2 regions of the Ruegeria sp. A4 genome follow, and region 1 is predicted to be linked to the other one. Evidence: riboswitches for the same ligand, from Rfam matches in the RefSeq annotation. Region 1 holds a riboswitch; the other holds the start of a gene.
What was found. A riboswitch is a leader RNA that binds a small molecule or an ion and turns the genes downstream of it on or off. The one in region 1 is predicted to bind cobalamin.
Positions count from the first base shown of each region.

Region 2: another riboswitch for cobalamin. It lies ahead of ACR0E2_RS19520 (hypothetical protein); the one in region 1 lies ahead of ACR0E2_RS10385 (DUF1636 family protein).

Region 1 is NZ_JBQGAW010000002.1:237,515-245,113, reverse strand. Features, by position in the region: gene ACR0E2_RS10410 (LacI family DNA-binding transcriptional regulator) at 1-560, shown strand, start outside; partial or broken gene ACR0E2_RS10405 (GH1 family beta-glucosidase) at 557-1,861, shown strand; gene ACR0E2_RS10400 (glucokinase) at 1,835-2,893, shown strand; gene ACR0E2_RS10395 (carbohydrate kinase family protein) at 2,924-3,850, shown strand; partial or broken gene ACR0E2_RS10390 (D-lyxose/D-mannose family sugar isomerase) at 3,915-4,532, shown strand; cobalamin riboswitch at 4,633-4,829, shown strand; gene ACR0E2_RS10385 (DUF1636 family protein) at 4,928-5,284, shown strand; gene ACR0E2_RS10380 (ABC transporter ATP-binding protein) at 5,281-6,054, shown strand; gene ACR0E2_RS10375 (ABC transporter substrate-binding protein) at 6,071-7,021, shown strand; gene ACR0E2_RS10370 (FecCD family ABC transporter permease) at 7,023-7,599, shown strand, end outside.
Region 2 is NZ_JBQGAW010000012.1:5,684-13,282, reverse strand. Features, by position in the region: gene rsgA (ribosome small subunit-dependent GTPase A) at 106-1,131, shown strand; gene ACR0E2_RS19525 (alpha/beta hydrolase family protein) at 1,171-2,091, opposite strand; cobalamin riboswitch at 2,162-2,383, shown strand; gene ACR0E2_RS19520 (hypothetical protein) at 2,475-2,882, shown strand; gene ACR0E2_RS19515 (protein-tyrosine phosphatase family protein) at 2,874-3,386, opposite strand; gene ACR0E2_RS19510 (DNA polymerase III subunit gamma/tau) at 3,558-5,321, shown strand; gene ACR0E2_RS19505 (YbaB/EbfC family nucleoid-associated protein) at 5,722-6,075, shown strand; gene recR (recombination mediator RecR) at 6,137-6,730, shown strand; gene ACR0E2_RS19495 (lactoylglutathione lyase family protein) at 6,800-7,297, opposite strand; gene ACR0E2_RS19490 (hypothetical protein) at 7,504-7,599, shown strand, end outside.

The DNA of each region.
Region 1 (7,599 bases):
TCGACGTGAACAACAAAAGTTCGTTCATGCGCGCCACCCGCTTTCTGATTGACCTTGGCCATCGCCGGATCGCTCTGATCAACGGTCTGGAAGATATGGATTTTGCCCAACGCCGCCGCGACGGATATCTTGAGGCGCTTGGTCAGGCCGGGCTTGCGCCCGATGCCGATCTGATGCGCAGCGCTGAAATGACAGAGGTTTACGGCCATCACGAAACGCAGAACATGTTGCGCCTCGATTCCCCTCCGACCGCTATTTTGTGTTCATCGATGATCTCTGCCATCGGCGTACGGCGTGCGCTGTCCGAAAACGGGCTTGAGATGGGTAGGGATGTGTCAGTGATCGCCCATGACGACGACCTGTCCTATTTGAAGAACGGGCAGGATGTTCCGATTTTCACGGCAACGCGCTCATCCGTCCGTCAGGCGGGTGAAATGGCGGCTGACATGTTGATCCAGCGCATCAAATCCCCGAATGATCCCGTCAAAACCCGGCTGCTGGAGGCCGAGCTGGTCGTTGGCAGGTCAACCGGCCCTGCGCCTAACAGGGTGCAACCATGAAACACGCACGCGCTGATTTTCCCAAGGATTTTCTCTTTGGTGTTGCCACTTCTGCGTACCAGATTGAAGGCCACGCACAGGGCGGGGCGGGGCAAACTCATTGGGATACCTTTGCGGCGTCACCGGGCAACGTGGTGCGCGGGGAAAACGGAGACGTGGCCTGTGATCACCTGAACCGGTTCGAACAGGATTTCGATCTGGTGCGCGAGGCCGGGTTTGACTGTTATCGTTTTTCGACCAGCTGGGCACGCGTGCTGCCGGACGGGCGTGGTCAGGTCAATCAGGCAGGGTTGGATTATTATGACCGATTGGCGGACGCCCTGCTGGAACGCGGTATCCGCCCCTGCGTGACGCTTTATCACTGGGAATTGCCGTCGGCGCTTGCGGATCAGGGGGGATGGTGCAATCGCGATATCGCGGATTGGTTCGCGGATTATACGCAGGTCATCATGGGTCGGATCGGCGACCGGATGTTCAGTGCCGCGCCGATCAACGAACCCTGGTGTGTCAGTTGGCTGAGCCATTTTGAAGGCCACCATGCGCCCGGTCTGCGCGATATCCGCGCCGCAGCCCGGGCGATGCATCACGTTTTGTTGGCCCACGGGCGGGCGATTCAGGCCATGCGCAGTCTTGGGATGGGCAATCTGGGTGCCGTGTTCAACCTCGAATGGTCCGAGCCAGCAGATGACAGCACGGAAGCGCGGCTTGCGGCAGATCGCTACGATGCAATCTACAACCGGTTCTTCCTAGGCGGGGTTTTCAACAAAGAATATCCCCAAACCGCCTTGGAGGGGTTGGAGCCGCACCTGCCCAAGGGCTGGCAGAACGACTTTGAAACCATCGGCACACAGGTCGATTGGTGCGGGTTGAACTACTATACCCGAAAATTGATTGCCCCGGCGGACGCCGCCTGGCCCGGCCTGCAAGAGGTTCCCGGACCGTTACCCAAAACGCAGATGGGATGGGAAATCGATCCCTCTGCCCTTACCCGCTTTCTTGTCAGAACAAGGAAAGACTATACGGGCGCGTTGCCAATCTATATCACCGAAAACGGAATGGCGAGTGAGGCGCGCGTGCAGGACGATGATCGTATCGATTATCTCGACAAGCACCTTGCGGCCGTACTGGACGCTTTGGCACAAGGTGTTCCGGTGAATGGCTATTTTGTCTGGTCGCTGCTGGACAATTATGAATGGGCCTTCGGGTACGAAAAGAGGTTTGGACTGGTGGACGTGGATTTCGAAACACTTGCGAGAACGCCCAAAGCGTCTTTCATGGCGCTGAAATCCGCCCTGTCCGGTACTCAGAGCGTCTCTCAGCCGTTAGCGCAACCATTCGGTGCCGTGCATGAGCATTGGAACCTGGTTGCGGATATCGGCGGTACGAACACTCGTCTGGGCGTCGTCACGAACGGAGAATTGGCAGATCTTCGGAAACACCCGACGGGGACATTGGAAGACCTGCTCGAGGCGTTCCATGACCTCAGGGACGAGATCGGAACCAACCCACAGGCCGTCGTAGCAGCCGGAGCCGGGCCGGTCAGGGACGGAACAATTCAGTTGACCAACGCGAACCTGGATCTTTCGGAAACCGAGCTGACGAAAGCAACAGGAGCAGAGCGCACTTTTGTCATAAATGATTTCACCGCTGCGGCGTGGTCGGTGGCCGAGGTGACCAGGTCGGATGTTGCGGTCTTGCAGGGTCAGGAGGCGCCGCCCACAGGCACACGGCTGGTTGTAGGGCCCGGAACCGGGCTTGGCGTTGGTGCTTTGCTTTTTTCCGAAGGCAGGTATCACACGGTCTCCGGCGAAGGCGGGCACGTGGGCCTGTACCCGCGCCATCGCGACGAAGTTGAGATCTTTGAGGCGGCACGTCGCATCGCACCGGGCTGTTTCTTTGGGGACAGCCTGGCGCTGGAAGCAGAAATGTTCCTGAGCGGAACCGGCCTGCCGATCCTTTATCAGGCGGTTGAATTGGCATCCGGTCAAGCGCGAACTCAGGCGCGCTCCGCAAAGGACATTCTGAACGATGCCCGCAACGGCACCGATCTGGTCGCCGAAAAGGCGGCGCAGATTTTTACCACCCACTTAGGTGCTTTGATGGGTGATCTGGCGGTCACCTTGATGCCGGAGGGGGGCGTTTTCCTTGTCGGCGGCGTTGCCGAGAAAAACCGCTGGCTATTCAGTGACAACTTCAAGGATGCGTTCAACGGCGGCGGCCGCTTCAGCGACTTGCGCCGCTCCCTGAACCTTTACGTGTCTGAACAGGCAGAGTTCGGGATCATCGGCGCAAACAACTTCTGCAAGAACGCGCTGAGACAGCAACCAGACTAACCGAAGTTTCTTACCTAGAAGGACCAAGACATGATCCTGTGCTGTGGTGAAGCGCTGATAGATATGATTTCAGAACCGACCGCATCGGGCGCAATTGGTTTTGTGCCACATACTGGTGGTGCAGTTCTGAACACAGCCGTCGCGATGGGACGTCTGGGTATTCCGGTAGGGATGCTGACAGGTTTGTCATCGGACATGTTCGGCCAGCAATTGATTGATGCGCTGAAAGCGAGCCATGTGGACACGACACATGTGATCATCTCGGACCGTCCCACCACGCTTGCCTTTGTGCAGCTCTCGGATGGACACGCGACTTACAGCTTTGTCGATGAAAACACCGCGGGCCGGATGTTGCTGCCCGAAGACATGCCCGATCAGCTTCCTGCTGTCTCTGCCCTGTATCTCGGTGGAATCAGCCTTGCGTGTGAACCTTGCGCAGATGCCTATGCCGCCCTTCTGGACAGCCACGGTTCCGACCGGGCAGTGATGCTGGACCCGAATATCCGCCCGGATTTCATCAAGGATCAAACCCGGTTTCGGACGCGTTTGAACCGCATGATCTCGCGTGCGGATATCGTCAAGGTTTCAGACGAGGACCTGGACTGGATCATTCCGGGCGCTGAAGCCGAATCCGCAAAAGCGTCTGTGCTGTTGCAGGCGGGTCCTTCCGTTGTCATCGTCACCCGTGGCAGTGACGGGGCGCACGGTTACCTGGCGGATGGTTCCGAAGTCTCGGTTCCCGTGAAGCCCGTTGAGGTGGTCGATACGATCGGCGCAGGTGACACGTTCAACGCCGGCGTTCTGACCGAGCTCAGCCGCGCAGGGCATCTGACCAAGTCAGGTCTGCGCGGATTGACGGTTGAAAGCCTGCAAGCAGCCATGGAACTGGGCGCTGACGTGGCGGCCGTGACCGTTTCCCGAGCCGGGGCAGAACCCCCGTGGGCGCACGAACTTTGATCTGCGGGATGGCATGATGAAACGATCCGAAATCAACCACTTCAAGCCCTAAGCCCAGACGTTCATTCAATCTTTCGGAGCCGTGTTGCCACCCTTTGCGGATTGATCGCCCGAGAAAATGCGCATCTCTTTGGTCGAAACTGTCCGCAGCCGCAAGCTGGGATGGGACATTACCAATTACGCACAAGGCCATTTCGACGAACATTGCCTATTCCTGTTCACTCTAAACAATGGTGAGGTGAAGGATCTGAAATCCGGGCGTGGGATGCTCTGTGCAGAAAAACTGTTGATCTCGAAAGACGATCAGCTTTCTCCGATGCACCGGCATATCGTTAAGGCAGAAGACATCATCAACAGGGGCGGCGGCGATCTCGTTCTGGAAATTCATGCGTCGGATCCAAACGGTGGCGTCGACCGCGACAACCCGGTGACGGTCCCCAGCGATGCCTGCCCCGTAACCTTGCAACCCCAAGAATACGTGCGGCTGAAGCCGAGGCAAAGCGTAACTCTGATGCCCGGCATCTGGCACGCTTTTTGGGCCGAGCGCGGCGATTGCCTTATTGGCGAGGTATCGACCGTGAATAACGACCGCACCGACATTGGGTTTGAAAAGCCAATTCCACGGTTTTCAAAGGTCGAGAAAGATTCCGAACCGGATTTCCTTCTTGTATCAGACTATTGACACCGTTCGGTCCGGGCTGGCGCAGCAGGACAGCTGGGTCAGCTGTCGCAATTCCATCTACCAACGCCTTCGTCTGCCGCTTGACAAGTCTGGCATTGCCAGACTAGCTGAGCGGGATGGTTCCATAAGGGATGAAAATGGGAACACGGTGCGGCACTGGAATGTGCCAAGTCCGTGACTGCCCCCGCAACTGTAAGCGGTGAGCGACGCCACTTCACCACTGACCCGCATGGGTTGGGAAGGTCGGCCAAGCAACGACCCGCAAGTCAGGAGACCTGCCATCGCACTATAAACCAACCCGAGGCGGGGCGTCTCGGAAGGAGGCTTGATGGCGCGTTTGCGTAATATCCGGGTATGTGCCCTCTGTCTGCGTCTGGCAAACGACGGAGATGGCGATGACCTGCTATTCTGATCACTACGTTCTGATCTGTTCAACATGTCAGGGGGCGATGTCTGCCGAGGCTGCGCAAGACGTGCTGGATGCCCGGTTGCCTGACGGTTTTGAAACCCGAATGGTGGCCTGCATGGCAGGTTGTGAACGGGCCATGACCGTCGGATTTCAGGCCCCGGGCAAAGCGCAGTACCTGTTTGGCGATATCACGACATCACACGACCTGTCCGCCCTGGTCGAATTCGCGACCCAGTTCGGCGACAGTGACGATGGCTGGACCAGCGCCTCGGACCGCCCCCCGGCCCTTTTCGCAAAGACCTTGTCGCGCATGCCCGCATTGCCGTCCGGGGGGGGATCATGAGCTTTCTGGTTGCCGAGAATTTGGAGTACTACGCGCTCAATGGCGATGTCCTGTTGCAGGATGTATCCTTTCGTCTGGAAGAAGGATCAATTCTGGCAATCGCAGGGCCGAACGGCGCCGGCAAGACCACTCTGCTGAAACTGCTGTGTGGGATCGAACGGATTGCCTTGGGTGATGTTTGGATAGAAGGCCAAAGCCTTCGGACCCTGTCCGCCCGCCAACGTGCCCGCTCCATTGCTGTGGTCGGGCAGCAGGAAATGCCTGACGGGCGGATGCGCCTGCAAGACTATGTTGCGCTGGGGCAAATCCCGATTCAAGGCGAACGTTCGATGGCTCAGCACAAGGCTGATCTGGAACGGGTTCTGACGACGACCGAGCTGTCGCATTTTGCCAACAAAACGATGGGTCAGCTGTCCGGCGGAGAACGTCAGCGCGCACATATCGCGCGCGCGTTGGCCCAGAATCCGTCCTTGCTGTTTCTGGACGAGCCAACCAACCATCTGGACCCCGATGCCAAGGGGCACATGCTGTCTCTGGTCGCTGATCTGGGGGTAACTGTCGTCATGATCGTCCATGATCTGGTCATGATCCCGGAATTCGCCACCCATGTGGCGCTGATGAAAGCCACGCGTCTGACGGGGTTCGGGCCTGTTGTCGAAGTTCTGACCCCAGACCGGGTACGTGAGACATTCGGCGTGGATTATCTGTGCTTTCAGCACGAAGGCCGCATGATCCCCGCACTGGATATCCGAAAACGGAAACTGTCATAATAACAGGAACTTAAATATGATGCAGAAACTCTGGCCAGTGGTCGTCTTCGCTGGCTTGGCAAGTGGGGTGGCCGCAGAGGGCGTCACCGTGGACAATTGCGGCGAACCGCTGGCTTTTGACTCGGCGCCGGAACGTCTGGTCGTGCATGACATGAACATGACGGATATGGCCTTTGCGCTCGGCCTTCAGGACAAGATCGTGGGGCTTACCGGAATTACCGGCTGGTACAAAACAAGCCCTGATTTTGATGCTCAGCGTGGCGACATCCCAGAGCTTGCCCCCAAATACCCGACCATTGAAAACCTTGTGGCCGTCGAACCCGATCTGTTTTTTGCCGGTTGGTACTATGGCATGAAACCCGGCGGTGACGTCACGCCCGACACGCTGGAACCCTTTGGTATCAAGACCATGATCCTATCCGAAAGCTGCGTGCATCTGGACAAGGATCGCCCCGAGGCCAGCATGAACCTGTTGTTTGATGACGTTCTGCGTCTGGGCACGGTCATGCAGGTCGAGGACAAGGCCGAGGCGCTGGTTGCCCGCTGGAAGGACCAACTGTCCGCCATCGAAGCAAAAACAGCCGATCTGGCGAAGCCCCGCGTATTCCTGCTGGACGGGCCGGCCGATGCTCCGTTTACCGCGGGCAAGTTCGCCATTCCCGATGCAATGATCGCAGCCGCGGGTGGCGAGAACGTGACGCATGATCTGGATACCAGCTGGGGTCGCACGTCGTGGGAGGCCGTCGCCGCGGCTAACCCGGAATTTCTGGTGCTGCTCGACTATCAGTCCGGCAACGGCGCAGAGGACACTTTCCAGTTCCTCAAGGATCACCCGGTGATGTCACAAACGGACGCGGTAAAGAACGAGCGCTGGATTGGCCTGCGTTACGAGGAACTGACGCCCGGCCCGGCAAATATCGAGGCGATCGAGAAGATGGCGAAGGCGATGCACCCGGAGACCAACTGATATGGTCCGATTGGGCCGTTTGATTTTGCTGGGGGCGGTTGTTCTGACCGCCCTTTTGCTGTTGTCCATCGTCTACGGGACCACCCCAATCCCCGTGCGCGAAGTTTTTTCGGCCATCGGCCTTGGAACCGGTCTGGTGGACGGAGACATGACGCCTTTGCACCGGATCGTCTTCGACCTTCGCCTGCCCCGCGCCCTGTTTGCCGCCGTGATTGGTGCGGGACTGGGCGTCGTTGGTGTTGTTTTGCAAACAACGACGCGAAACGATCTGGCAGATCCGTTTCTGTTCGGTCTGTCCTCTGGTGCAGCTGCTGGCGCCGTTCTGGTGATCACCGTCACGGGTGATGTCCTGGGAATCTGGACGTTGCCGCTGGCGGCATTTTGCGGTGGTTTGATCGCGTCCGGCATTGTTCTGGCGCTGGTTCAGGGCTTGCGCACAAGCGCACCCGAAAAACTGATCCTGGCTGGCCTGGCGGTGTCCTTTCTGTTTTCCGCAATCACCAACTACCTGATTTTCTCTGGCGACAATCGCGCTGCTCATTCGGTGATATTCTGGATGCTTGGCGGTCTGGGACTGG
Region 2 (7,599 bases), on a different contig from region 1:
AGCACGGTTCTGACCTCACGGTATCGACTGACTGCCTGAACACATGACCCGGGGATGAGCGATCGCCATCCGTCGGGAGTGCTGTTTCTGACGACAGGCAAACCAATGTTTCTTGCACTTTCGGACCTGGGATGGTCCTCTCACTTTGCTGCGCAATACGCGGCTTATCCTTCCTGCACACCTTTTCGCATCACTTCCGTTCATCGGGACCGCCTGATCGGGCTGAACCCTGGCGGCGAAGTCCCGTTGCTGACCCCCGATCAAACGACCGGCAGCTATGCCGTTGGCGATTGGGTTCTCGCCGATGACGACAAACGCGTGCGCCATTTGCTCGACCGGCGCAGCCTGCTGCACCGGCGCGCCGCCGGGACAGGTGCCGCGACGCAACTGATCGCAGCCAATGTCGATGTGTTGTTCATCGTCAGCTCGTGCAATGCCGATTTCAACCTGCCCCGGCTGGAACGATATCTGGCGCTTGCGCATCAGGCCGGGTGTTACCCGGTCGTCGTTCTGACAAAGGCCGACAAATCGGCGGACCCTGAAAGTTTCTCGGGACAGGTGCAATCACTGGACCCGTTATTGACGGTTCTGGCGATCAACGCGCTGGACCCGACAGAGGTTGAAAAGGTTCTGTCCTGGTGTCCCAAAAGCCAGACCGGAGCGCTGGTTGGTTCGTCGGGCGTTGGCAAGACGACACTTGCCAATACCATGACCGATCAGGATCTCGCCACCTCGGACATTCGCGAGGATGACGCGCGGGGCCGGCACACGACGACCGCACGCGCATTGCACCGGATGCGCAACGGCGGCTGGTTGATCGATACACCCGGAATGCGCGCGTTGCGCCTGCTGGACGCTCAGGACGGGATCGACGACGTTTTCTCGGACCTTGCCGAGTTGAGCCGGGATTGCCGTTTTTCGGATTGCCAGCACAGCTCCGAGCCCGGATGTGCCGTGCAAAAGGCGATCAGCCACGGCACGCTTGATCCGGCTCGATTGGACCGGTGGCGCAAGCTTCGGCGCGAAGATCAGCGCAATTCTGAAACCGTCGCGCAGTCTCGGGCGCGGGACAAAGCGTTCGGCAAGATGGTCCGTGGCGTCATGAAGGAAAAGAAACTTCGCAACCGGTGATGGCGGGTCGGTGCCCGGCCCGTCCTGCGCCGCGTCTGATCAAGCGATCAGTCGCGGCCAAACCGCTGCATTGCGCCGGGCAAATGCGCCGATATGACCAACCTCGGGCAACCCGAAATCGGCAGGGCTCAGCAGGTGGCGGTTGGCATCGGGGCCGTAAAGATCCGCAAGCCGCCAAACCGCGTCCGGCGGCACCATCTGGTCGTCCTCGAAGGTGAACAAATCCACGGGCGTTCCAGAATCCTTCCACTGCGCCGCAGGTAACTCATGCCCGATTTCAGGCACATAGTTCAAAGGCGCGGTACACCATTTGCGCCACTGCCAATAGACCGATGCCGGCAGATCCGAGCCGAACCCGATCGCCTTTCCGGGAAGGTAGCCAAGGGCTCGGGCCAAAAGCGGCGCATGACCATACCAGAACAATCCTGCCAAACCCCGATAGGGCCATGGATGGTCGCTTAGGGTTACCAGCCCCGAACACACACAGATCATCCGGTCAATCAGATCGATATCCGGCTGCACAGGCCCCAACATCGCGCCGATCGAATGGCCGATGGTCCAATGCTGCGAATTGGGAAACCGTCTGCGCATTTCCGCCCGTGCCGCGGGCATGTCGATCAAGGCCCAATCCGCCATGGTCGCACGCGAATCTTTCAGGCGGCCGGTCAAGGAATGCCCGTAATCGCGATAGTCATAGGTCAGGCAGGCCATACCCTGCTCGGCAGCAAGCCATCGTGCGAAATGACGGTAATAATCGCGCGGCACACCCGTTGCACTGTTCAGAACGACGACGATTTCGGGCGAAGTCAGCGGGCTGTACAACCGGGCAGACAGTGTTTTCTGCCCGGACGGAAAGCGAAACTCTTCGGTCAATACCGTTTGCTCTGTGTCCAACATGTTCTCTGGCTTTGCGCTTGGTAAATCCGGTTTCAGAACCTCAACACCCTCGACACTATGCATGAACCAACACCGTATCCAGCATGACCAAGCGTCCGGCCAAAAGATCGGCTTGACTCGGTGCGTACTCAAACGCTAGCGGTTGTGTGATGGTTTCCGGCCTCCACAAGGGGTCGGGATGAAAAGGGAACACGGTGCGGTAATGTCTGGTCATGCAGGCAACAACCAAATCCGCGACTGCCCCCGCAACTGTAAGCGGTAAGCGATGCCGAAACACCACTGGCCCCGACGGCTGGGAAGGTCGGCAAAGCGATGACCCGCAAGTCAGGAGACCTGCCATCGGAAACGAAACCGAAACTCGGGCGGGGTGTCCGGGCAGGTCCTGACGGCATCACGCTGTTCCACCTGTCCCAAATATCCTGTCCACCAAGCGCGGAGGGCGCAGGATGATCTGGAAGACAAAAACACATGAATTCAGTGCAACGGTATGTCAGCGGACGGGCAAAACCTGCCCCGCTTTGGCGCGGCTGGCGCGCTCGATATCCGAAGCCATGGCCCAGGCGACCTCGGCCACCAGTGACGATTTCGAGATTGAGGGCAGCAGCGAGCTGTCACATTGCACCGAAGGATGTCATGCAATTTTCCGCGCGCGATCAGACAGCATTCGTGTCTTTTGCGGGACGCAGCCCGAAACCGCGATTGAGCCGCTGAACGGCTATGCCGACCTGATCTTCGGAAACACGGTCAGTGCGATGCCATCCGGCGTCGTGAAAACCCCACCCTGCGCGATGATCGAAGTTTCCACGATCCGGCCGCGAAAACCTGTTTGCGCGCCCGCGCAGATTTCAATCTGAATCCAGACTGACCTGTGCCTGGGCGCGCCGAGAGGCCCAGGCCATTTGCGCATCCGTTTCGACGGCGCAAGGGCGCACCGCCCGCAATCGTTGCAGCGCCGTGTCCGCGCGTTCGCCGCATTCGACCATCAGCCGCAGGACAACCATACCTGACCTGCCACATCCCCCGCGGCAGTGCACCAATACGCGACCTCCGCCGGACAGCGCATGCCGGGCCGCGGCGCTGACGGACGGCCACGCGTCATCGATCGCTTTTGTCGGCGCTCCGAAATCTTCGATGGGCAGGTGAACCCATCGGCTGGCGCGGCTTTGAATATCGCTGCCAAATTCCTGCGCCCCGTCCTGAAGCATTTCGACATCCGTCGTCATCGAAACAACAAGCCCCGGCTGCCAGGCTGCGATCATATCCAGATCGCTGGAGTAATCTCCGCCGCGTCCGGGCATCGAGGTCAGTGCCAGCGTTCCGCCACCGACTTGCAGGGCGTAGATCACCAACTGCGACATGAATCCTGTCCTCCCCAAAGAACTCTTTACAAAAATGAGCCATTAAATCCGCTGATGCAGTTTAGTGCGAAAGCGACTCGTTTCTAAATCAAAAATCATCGCGCCACGCTGTGGACGCGGGCAACGGTGGCCACTACGCTGTGCCCAAGCACCGAATCCCAACGAGAAGACATGACAGACAGCTCCAGCCCCGCCTATCAGGTTCTCGCCCGCAAATATCGCCCGGAAACCTTTGCCGATCTGGTGGGTCAGGATGCCATGGTGCGCACCCTGAAAAACGCGTTCGCGGCCGACCGGATCGCGCAGGCCTTCATCATGACCGGTATTCGCGGCACCGGCAAAACCACGACCGCAAGGATCATTGCCAAGGGGATGAACTGCATCGGACCCGACGGAACCGGTGGCCCCACGACCGAGCCCTGCGGTCAGTGTGAACATTGTGTCGCCATCATGGAGGGCCGCCATGTCGACGTGATGGAGATGGACGCCGCCAGCCGTACGGGCGTCAACGACATCCGCGAGATCATCGACAGTGTCCGCTATCGCGCCGCCAGCGCGCGTTACAAGATTTATATCATCGACGAGGTTCATATGCTCTCGACCAGCGCGTTCAACGCGCTGCTCAAGACGTTGGAAGAACCGCCCGCGCATGTGAAGTTCATCTTCGCAACCACTGAAATCCGCAAAGTGCCTGTCACCGTGCTGTCCCGCTGCCAGCGTTTCGACCTGCGCCGGATCGAACCCGAAGACATGATTGGCCTGCTGCGCAAGATCGCCGAAGCGGAAAACGCCCAGATCGCCGAAGACGCGCTGGCGCTGATCACCCGAGCAGCAGAAGGATCGGCGCGGGACGCAACCTCGTTGCTGGATCAGGCGATTTCGCACGGGGCTGGCGAGACGACCGCTGATCAGGTCCGTGCGATGCTTGGACTGGCAGACCGTGGCCGGGTTCTGGACCTTATGGACATGATCCTGCGCGGCGATGCCGCCGGAGCACTTACCGAGTTGAGCGGCCAATACGCCGAAGGCGCAGACCCGCTGGCGGTGCTGCGCGATCTGGCCGAGATCACGCATTGGGTGTCCGTCGTGAAGATCACGCCTGACGCGGCGCAGGACCCGACGGTTTCTCCGGACGAACGGACCCGGGGCCAACACATGGCCGAGGCTCTGCCGATGCGGGTTCTGACCCGGATGTGGCAAATGCTGCTGAAGGCGCTCGAGGAAGTCTCGGCAGCCCCCAACGCCATGATGGCCGCCGAAATGGCCGTTATTCGCCTGACCCATGTGGCGGATTTGCCCAGCCCCGAAGAGCTGATCAAACGATTGCAAGATGCCCCGCCACCGCCGCCGGGCGGGCCCAATGGCGGCGTTTCGATATCCCGACCGGGCACCGGTCCGGCGCCGGCTGGCGCAGCCCATCCACCTACCTATGCGCCGTCCCCTCGCGGTGCCGGTGGCGCACCGGTTGCAGCCCTGGCGCAGGATGCCCAGACGGCTCTTGCCCGGTACCCGACCTTCGACCACGTGGTGGAACTGATCCGGACAAATCGCGACGTGAAGTTGCTGGTCGAGGTGGAAAACGGCGTGCGCCTCGTCTCCTATCAACCGGGGCGAATCGAATTTACGCCCGCCGCCCAGGCACCGGCCGATCTGGCGCCACGACTGGGCTCTGCCCTGCAACGCTGGACAGGAAATCGGTGGGCTGTCTCGATCGTCTCGGACGGAGAAGCCCCCACAATTGCAGAAATACGGGACGAGGCCGAGCTGGCTCTGAAATCCGAGGCCGAAAAACACCCGTTGGTGCAGGCTGTACTGGCGCAATTCCCAAAGGCGAAAATCACCAGGATCGAAACGCCGGAGCAACGCGCCGCCAAGGTCGAGACCGAAGCGCTTCCCGAGGTGGAAGACGAGTGGGACCCGTTCGAGGAAGACTGACCTCACCGCCCGTCACCCCTTGTTTCAAACGAAACTGATCGAGGTTTCGTTCGAACACATCCGCCTGCATGTCTCAGATCGTTCGTTGCGACACCGGCGAACGGAAGGCGGCCCGTGACAATTCTGATCCGGATGCCGCGTAGCCATTCGAACCCCGCCCAGATTTTCTGTGCTCCATGCAATCAGTCTCGGTTGCAGACCATATGCGCGCCAAGGACGATCCGCGCGTGTCGGGCCTGCTGGCAAATATGGCGTCGCAGATGGGCGGCGCGTTCCTGCTGACGCCTGCGCCGATCAACATGTCGGCCGGAACGATAGAACCTCCGACCGGCGGGAGAACCCTTGTGCCATGTGGCTGCTGCCCGTATCTAGAGCGCAAACGGAGACACAGGAGAATACTATGCTGAAAGGACTCGGCGGGCTTGGCGGTCTGGGCGACATGGCCAAGATGATGAAATCCGCGCAGGACCTGCAAACCAAGATGACCGAGATGCAGGAAGAGCTGAACAACATGATGGTTGTCGGCGAATCCGGCGCAGGCCTGGTCAAGGCAACGGCGACAGCCAAGGGTGAACTCAAAGGTCTGGATATCGACCCGTCCATCTTCAACGGCGATGACAAGGAAGTGGTCGAAGACCTGATCCTGGCCGCCATCAAGGATGCGCAGACCAAGGCAACCGAACGTTCGCAGGAAGAAATGGCCAAGCTGACCGAAAGCATGGGCTTGCCCGCAGACATCAAGCTGCCGTTCTGAGCTTCATCTTTTCTGAAATACTCCCGCCGGAGGCTCCCTCCGGCGCAAGACAGGATTGGCCATGAGTTCGAACAGCGACATCGACAATCTGATCGACCTGATGGCCAAACTGCCGGGCCTCGGCCCACGCTCAGCCCGCCGCGCGGTTCTGCACCTGATCCGAAAACGCGCCCTGCTGCTGACGCCCCTGTCTGATGCCATGCAACAAGTCGCCGTGACCGCCCGGGAATGCCTGAATTGCGGCAACGTGGGCACCACTGACATCTGCGACATCTGCAACGATGAAGCCCGCGCAACCGGCGAGCTCTGCGTGGTCGAAGACGTCGCCGATCTGTGGGCGATGGAGCGTGCCGGAGTGTTCAAAGGGCGCTATCACGTTCTGGGTGGCACGCTGTCGGCGTTGGACGGGGTCGGCCCCGACGAGTTGCGCATTCCCCGCCTCAAGGACCGGGTTGTGGCCGAAGGGATTTCCGAAGTCATCCTGGCGCTGAACGCCACCGTAGATGGCCAGACCACCGCCCATTACATCGCCGATCAGTTGGAGGGGCAGGTGCGCCTGACCTCACTGGCGCAAGGTGTGCCGATTGGCGGAGAACTGGATTATCTGGACGACGGGACGATCACGGCCGCGCTGCGGGCGCGGAAGGAAATCTAGCTAACCTCAGAGGATCGGGGCGATAACCGCGCCATCGCCCCAGCACGTATCGACGCGGGCCTACGGGCTTCAGGTATATGCGCCAGACGAGTAGGTCAGCTCATACGAGTGGCTGTAGATTTCGAATACGATACCAAAGGGGTCTTCAACATAGACCATTCGGTAAGGCTTTTCTCCGGGATAGTAGTGCCGTATCGGCATCCTCTGCTTTCCACCAGCCTGCACAATCTTTTCGACCAGACCTTCGACGTCAGGGTCCTGAATGCAAAAGTGAAACGTGCCATTTCTGCGGAAATCGATGTTGTTTTCAGGCTCGTAATTCCCGTCAAACTCGAAGAGTTCAATTCCAATCCTGTCCGCTGTCGCGAGATGTGCGATACGCAGTTTCCTCCAGTCCGGGCCAAAGACATCCGTGCACATAACGCCAATATCCGAGTCATCCTCGACCACGTCGGTGGGCGGCATGATGACGTAAAAACCCAAGACCTCGGAATAGAACTTCACGGCTTCGTCCACGTTTGGAACGGACAACCCGATATGTGAAAAAGTCCTTGGAAACTGAGACATAGAAGGCTCCTTAATCTGCTAAGACGTAAAACTATTGGACAGCGTTTAGTTTTCAAGTTGCTTCCCATGCCTTCATAGCAGGGTTCACCCCGCTGCATGGGTCATGACCCGGAGACAAAATACTCGCTACAAAGCAAAAGGGGCTTTGCCTTCTGTGCGCGCGTAGTAGAATGCCTCGGACTTGATCCCTTTGATTGGAATACGTTATGGCCCGCCTTCTCGCCCTCGCCTTCGCCACGTTCACTGCAACCGCCGCCCTGTCGCAGGACCTTGTGGACAAGGGCTTTGTCGAAGGTTGGAAC